DNA from 3 places in the Aeromicrobium sp. UBA7512 genome. Region 1 is predicted to be linked to each of the others. Evidence: riboswitches for the same ligand, from Rfam matches in the RefSeq annotation. Region 1 holds a riboswitch; each other region holds the start of a gene.
What was found. Region 1 has a riboswitch for cobalamin ahead of B2363_RS11395 (energy-coupling factor transporter transmembrane component T). Riboswitches for the same ligand answer to the same signal wherever they lie in the genome.
Positions count from the first base shown of each region.

Region 2: it holds a riboswitch for cobalamin, as region 1 does, so the genes downstream of both, B2363_RS05200 (ABC transporter substrate-binding protein) here and B2363_RS11395 (energy-coupling factor transporter transmembrane component T) in region 1, are expected to answer to the same signal.
Region 3: it holds a riboswitch for cobalamin, as region 1 does, so the genes downstream of both, B2363_RS05230 (VWA domain-containing protein) here and B2363_RS11395 (energy-coupling factor transporter transmembrane component T) in region 1, are expected to answer to the same signal.

Region 1 is NZ_DLNK01000007.1:86,821-89,075, forward strand. It holds gene B2363_RS11395 (energy-coupling factor transporter transmembrane component T) at 1-859, opposite strand, end outside; cobalamin riboswitch at 934-1,069, opposite strand; gene B2363_RS11400 (hypothetical protein) at 1,078-1,923, opposite strand; gene B2363_RS11405 (hypothetical protein) at 1,920-2,255, opposite strand, start outside.
Region 2 is NZ_DLNK01000003.1:670,060-672,314, forward strand. It holds gene B2363_RS05195 (FecCD family ABC transporter permease) at 1-251, opposite strand, end outside; gene B2363_RS05200 (ABC transporter substrate-binding protein) at 248-1,276, opposite strand; cobalamin riboswitch at 1,332-1,512, opposite strand; gene B2363_RS05205 (nitrite reductase) at 1,562-2,255, shown strand, end outside.
Region 3 is NZ_DLNK01000003.1:675,848-678,102, reverse strand. It holds gene B2363_RS05230 (VWA domain-containing protein) at 1-1,219, opposite strand, end outside; cobalamin riboswitch at 1,267-1,411, opposite strand; gene cbiE (precorrin-6y C5,15-methyltransferase (decarboxylating) subunit CbiE) at 1,494-2,255, shown strand, end outside.

The DNA.
Region 1 (2,255 bases):
CGAAGACCAGGCCCACGGCCAGCATCGGGTAGGACAGGAAGCGCGGAGCCGTGCCGTCGAGGTACCCGTAGGTGCCCACGCTGAGGCCGAACAGGCCCACCAGCATCAGCACCCCCGTGGCGAAGCGGTCGCGGGGCGCGACCGTGCCGGAGCGGCCGTACCCCCGCGCGTCCATCCCCGCGGCGAGCGTCATCGAGCGGTCGAGCGCGTCCTCCAGGACGGGGATGACGATGCGGTGCATCGCGCCGGTGCCGCGGCTCGCGTCGCCGCGCAGCTTGCGCGCGCGGTTGACCCGGCGCACGCTCTCGGCCAGCTGGGGGAAGACCGAGACGGCGACGACCAGGGCCGCGCCGACCTCGTAGAGCGCCGGCGGCGCGGCGGCGAGCAGCTTCTTGGGGTTCGCCAGGGAGTTCGCCGCGCCGATGCAGATGATCAGCGTGGCCAGGCGCATGCCGTCGTAGAGGCCCAGCAGCACCTCGTTGACCGTGACGTCACCGAGCAGCTGGACGCCCCGCGCCACCTCGGGCAGCGGGATCTCGGGCAGGCCGAACAGCACGGGGTCGCCCGGTGCCGAGCCGCCGCCGAGCAGGATGCGGAAGACGACGCGCATCACCACGATCAGCAGCCCGAAGTACAGGTAGTAGCGGAACGACAGGGCCCACGGGGCGTCGCCGCGGCACGCCGCCACCACGAGCGCCGCGATCGCGACGATGACCAGCAGCAGGAAGGGGTTGAGCGTGAACGACGCGCCCGCCGCGAGGCCGAGCGCCCACAGCCACCACGCGCCGGGGTGCAGCTCGCGCCGGGGACGCCCGGTGGCGGGGCTCCTGACGGGGGTGGAGTCGACGACGGCGGTCATCCGGTCCCCTTCCCCGCGGTACGGGGGCGAGGTCCACGAGGGCGATCGCCCACCCGTCGTTGCGCGACAACATGTGGTGGTGGCCGTCCGGCGCGGGTTCCCGGCTCGCTCCGCCGGGTGGGGCGGGGCTCACGGTTGCGGCACAGCACCGGAATCTCACCGGTTTCCCCTGGGCCGGACGTTGGTCCAACGCCCGCGAGTCTACTCCCCCGCGACCGTCAGCCCGACCGGCGTCGGTACCACGTGACGCCCCCGGCGGCGGCCAGCAGCACCACGACGCCGGCTCCCGCGACCAGGGCGGCGGGCGACGTCGCGTCGGACCCGGCCTCGGCTGCCGTGGGCTGGACCGCGGGCGCTCCGGCGACGGGCGCGGCCTCACTCGCGGTCGTCCCCACCGAGGCGCTCGGCGTCGGACGGGTGGACGGGGTGGCGGACGGGGTGGGACCCGACGTGGGCGGCGACGCCCCCGCCGAGGGAGTCGCCGAGGAGCCGGGGACGGCCGCCTTCGGCGCGGCGGTCGCGGTGGTGCGCGCGGTCGAGCCCTTCGGACGCGGCTTGTCCTTCGCGCCGGGCTTCGACGTCCCGGAGGTGGGAGGCGTCGTCTTCCGGGTCGGCTCCGGTGCGACCGCGGGCTGCACCGACGGCCACGTCCGCGAGGACGAGTTCTGGAACACGAAGGCGACGGAGCCACCCTGCGGCACCTTCAGCGCGGAGGCGCCGAGGCTCGAGTAGGCCCAGCCAGACTTCCCGTTCGAGACGAACAGCGCCCAGTAGGCGTCGCTCGGCGAGGCCTCGACGCAGGGGTCCGACGCGGGCGCACCGTCGACACGGCACACGAAGCCGGGAGAGCGCGAGGCATAGGTCAGCCGGTGGCCGGCGTCGGTGAAGTTGCTCGCGGCACGGCCACCACCGTCGGAGTCGCACCCGACGCTCGAGCCCACCACGACCGTGACGCCCTGGCTGCCGCTGCACGCCGCGGCCTGGGCCGGGGCGCTGAGGGAGACGGGTCCGGCGGCGACCCCGAGGAGGGTCGCCGCCAGAACACGACGGAGCAGTCGGCTCACTTGACGACCCGGAAGGCCCTCACGCCGTTGCGCTCGGCGTAGGCGCCACGGACGATGACCTTGACCTTGCCCGTCTTCCGGCCCACCTTCAGGCGGTACGTGTACGTCCCGCTCTTCGACGCGACGCCGCGCTTGACCAGCTTGCCGCGGTAGTAGACCCGCACCGGCTCGGCGGCGGCGAGGCCGCGCACGACGACCTTCTGCACCTTGGCGCGGCGCACCTTGGACTTCGACGAGACCCGCAGCTTCTTGGCGGCGAGGACCTGGACCGACGTGCTGGCGACCGTCCGGCCGGTGGCGTCGGAGACGGCGACCGTGCGACGGGCGGTGCC
Region 2 (2,255 bases), on a different contig from region 1:
ACGCCGCACACGGCCAGCCCGGCACCGCAGGCCGCCGCGAGCAGCGTGCGCGGCAGCCGCAGGTCCCAGACGATGCCCTCCTGGATCCGGCTCAGCCCGGACTCGCCCCCGGCCAGTCGCGACCACGCGAGGGACACGACCGACCGCGGACCCACGTCGGAGGGTCCGATCGTGACCGCGATGCAGGCCGAGGCCACCAGCAGGGCCAGCCCTGCGGAGCCCAGGAACCAGGCGCGCCGGGTCGTCGTCACCGTGAGAGGCCGAAGTCGGCCAGTGCGTCGGCGACCTGCTCCAGTCCTTCGACGGTGCGGATCGAGGGGTTCAGGGCGGCGCCGGTGAGGGCGACGTAGCGGCGGTTCCTCACCGCCGTCATCTCGCGGGTGACCGGGTTGGTCTCGAGGAACTCGATCTTGGCCTTCGCCGTCTCGGCCGTCTGGCTCTTGCGGGTGAGGTCGCCGATCACGAGGACGTCGGGGTCACGCTCCGCGACCGTCTCCCAGCCGATCTGGGGCCACTCGGACTTCGTGTCGTCGAAGACGTTCTTCAGGCCCAGGGCCCGGGTGATGATGCCGGGCCCGCCGCAGCAGCCGGCCATGTAGGGCGCCTCGCTGTTGGCGAACCAGTAGAGGACGGTGACCTCGTCCTCCGGCGCCTTCGCGGACGCTGCGGCCACCCGGTCCTGCAGGCTGGCGACGAGCTCCTCGCCCTGCGCCTCGACGTCGAGCAGCTCGGCGAGCTCGGTGACCTCCCGGTAGATCGTGTCGATCTCGAGGACGCCGGTGCGCGCGCCGTCGCCGTCGCCCTCGTTCTCCTTGCCCTCGCACTCGGCGGGCGACAGGTACGTGGGGACGCCGAGCTTCTCGAAGGCGTCCGCCGAGCCGACGCCGCCCTGGCCGAGCACGCTCGCGAACGAGGCGGTGACGAGGTCGGGCTCGGTCTGGAGCACCCGCTCCATCGAGGGCGCGCTGTCCGCGAGGCGCTCGACCTTCGCGTTGTCCTCCTCGAGGCCCTTCATGACGGGATCGGTCCAGGTGGACGTGCCGGCCATGCGGTCGGCGAGCCCGAGGGACAGCAGGATCTCGGTCGAACCTTGGTTGAGCGACACGATGCGCTCGGGAGGGGCCGTGACGGCGGTGGTGCGACCGCAGTTCTCGACCTCGCGCGGGTAGCCCGCGGCGGTCTCGGCATCGGGGGTGGCATCGCTGCTCGAGCAGGCGCTCAGCGCGAGCGCGGCACCGACGAGCAGGACGAGGGGACGACGGGATGGAGTACGCACGGACGCGGTCCTTCGAGGTCTGGGGCTCTTTCGCGAAGCCCGGTGGACCAAACGGCGGTCGCCGTGAGGGCCAGCAGGTCTTCGGACTCGGGATCGACCGGACGGAGCGCCTTCCCAGACCTCTCGGTCCAGTGGCTTCGTGCCCCGCCCGTCACCCTCACCGCTGCGCGTCAGTCCCGGACTCTCACCGGGTTCCCTGGCTCATCGCTGAGTTTGACTGGCGCCACGAACGTAGCAGCCCGTCCGCCGATGCGTCGCCAGGAGGGTGCCTGACACCATGACCGGGTGACCGGACGGACTCGACGCGACCTGTGCCCCGGCCTGCTGCGCCCGTGGATCGCCGACGACGGCGCCCTGATCCGGGTCCGCATCCCGGGCGGTGCCGTGTCGGTCGACGCCCTCGGAGGGCTCCTCGACGTCGCCCGGGACCACGGCGACGCCACGGTGCACCTGACCAGCCGTGCCAACCTGCAGGCGCGAGCGATCCCGCACGACGACGGCTGCCTGTCCGACGCCGTCGTAGACGCGGTCATGGCCACGGGCCTGATGCCCTCGACGTCGCACGAGCGCATCCGCAACGTCATGGCCTCACCGCTCACCGGACGGTCCGGCGGCAGGGCGGACCTGCGGCCCGTCGTCGAGGAGCTCGACCGCCGGCTCTGCGCCGAGCCGAGCCTCGCGGCCCTGGCCGGGCGCTTCCTGTTCGTCCTCGACGACGGGCGTGGTGACGTGCTCGACCGGGACCTCGACCTGGGACTCGTCGCCCTCGACGCGGACACCGCCCAGGTCCGTGTGGGCAGCAAATCGTGGGGGCCCGTGGTCCCCCTGCCCGCCGCCGCGGAGGCCCTCGCAGCGCTCGCCTCGCGGTTCGTCGAGCTCGCGGGAGCCCGGGCGAAGTCGCCCTGGCACGTCGACGAGCTGCCCGGCGGCGGCGCGGCGCTGCTCACCTCGCCGTCGCAGCCCCACCCCGGCACCCGGG
Region 3 (2,255 bases), on a different contig from region 1:
TGCCGCGGACCACGAGCAGTCGCGCCCGGGTGGGGTCCCCGGCCGCGGCGACCGAGCCGGCGCCGGCCGGCTGCGGCTGCTGCTCGTCCTGGTTCGGGGAGGCGTCGGGGGCGTCAGCCGGGCGCTGGTCCTCGGGACCGTCCTGGGGGGAATCCGAGCCCGAACCGTCCGGACCACCCGGGCCGTCGTCGTCGGGTCCCGGGTCGGGCTCGTCGTCGCCGAGCAGGTCGTCGAGGCGGTCCTCGTCGAGGCCGGGCTCGTCGAACGGGTTGCGACGGCGGCGGTGCGGCAGGGCGAGCCGCGCGGCGACGCGGACGTCCTCGCGGGTGATGTGGGTGCGCCCCTGCCACGCCGCGTGAGCCGCGGCGGTCCGCGCGGTGACGAGGTCGGCCCGCAGCCCGTCGACGTCGAACGCGGCGCAGATCTCGGCGATCGTCGTGAGCGCGTCGTCGTCGAGGACGACGTCGCCCATGAGCTCCTGGGCGGACTCGAGGCGTGCGCGCAGCGCGTCCTGCTCGTCGGCCCACGCGGCCGCGAAAGCGGCTGGGTCGGCATCGAACGCCAGGCGGCGTCGCACGACCTCGACGCGCAGCGCGGGCTCGCGCGGCGCCGAGACCTCGACCGTCAGGCCGAACCGGTCGAGCAGCTGCGGGCGCAGCTCACCCTCCTCGGGGTTCATGGTGCCGATCAGCACGAACCGCGACGCGTGCTCGACCGAGACCCCGTCGCGCTCGACGCTCACCCGGCCGGTCGCGGCGGCGTCCAGCAGCAGGTCGACGAGGTGGTCGTGCAGCAGGTTGACCTCGTCGACGTAGAGCAGGCCGCGGTGGGCGCGGGCCAGCAGACCGGGCTCGAACTCGACCACGCCGTCGCGCAGCGCCGAGTCGAGCTTCAGCGAGCCCGTGACGCGGTCGTCGCTCGCACCCACGGGCAGCTCGACGAGCCGGACGGGGCGCTCGTCGACGGGCGTCCCGGCGTCGAACGGTCCGTCGGGGGAGACGGCGGAGGGGTCCGCCGGATCGATGGAGAACCGATCACCCCGGTAGGCGCGGACCGGCGGCAGCACGTCGGCGAGTCCACGCACGGTGGTGGTCTTGGCGGTGCCCTTCTCGCCACGCACCAGGACGCCGCCGATCAGCGGGTCGATCGCGACGAGGGTGAGGGCGAGGGTCATGTCGTCGGAGCCGACGACGGCACAAAAGGGGTACTGCGTTGGCATGTAGGGCTCCCGCTCGATCTGCCATGACGGTCCGCGACGCGGGCAGCGTCGCGGGTCGGATCGAGGCCGGTCTTCGGACTTCCCAGGTCTGTGCCTGAGTCACCGCAGCGGGCCCTGTGCCGGATTCTCACCGGCTTCCCAGATTCTCCCCGTGGCCATCGGCCGTGGGGCACCTCGAACCTTCGCCCACACCCTAGACGCCGCCGGCGGGCCTCGGGCAGGGGGCCCGACCAACGGACGCGTCGGGTTAGGGTGCTCGACCATGGATGCGCACGTGACCGTCGTCGGAGTCGGGGCCGACGGCTGGGATGGCCTGCCGGAGTCCTCGCGGTACCTCGTGAGGGCTGCCGCGACCCTGCTCGGCGGACGGCGCCACCTCGACGCGATCCCTGCGGTTGCAGGGCAGGAACGGGTCGCGTGGCCCTCCCCGTTGCGCGAGCGGCTCCCCGCCCTGCTGGACGAGGCGCGGGAGCCGGTCGTCGTCCTCGCGTCGGGCGATCCTCTCGTCTCCGGCATCGGCACCACGCTGCTCGAGCTGCTCGGTCCGGACCGCGTCACCGTCGTCCCGGAGGTGTCGTCGGTCGCGCTGGCCCGGGCGCGGATGGGCTGGCCGGCCGAGACGGTCACGGTCGTCAGCGTGGTCGGCCGCGACGTCCGGCTCATCGTTCCGGCACTTTCCGCCGGGCGGCGCCTGCTGGTGCTGTCGAGTGACGAGACCACCCCCGCGGCCGTGGCGACGCTGCTCACCGACCTCGGCTGGGGTGACTCCGAGCTCGTCGTGCTGGGCCACCTCGGCGGCGCCGACGAGTCGCGGGCCACGTCGACGGCGCGAGGCTGGGACATCACTGACGTGCCCCGCCTCAACCTGCTGGCCGTCGAGGTTCGCGGCTCCGGCCCGGGCTGGGCGGCCGGGGGAGTCCTGCCTGACGACGCGTTCGAGCACGCCGGCCAGATCACCAAGCGCGACCTGCGCGCCAGTGCGCTCGCCCGGCTGGCGCCGGCCCCGGGCCAGCTGCTGTGGGACGTGGGCGCCGGC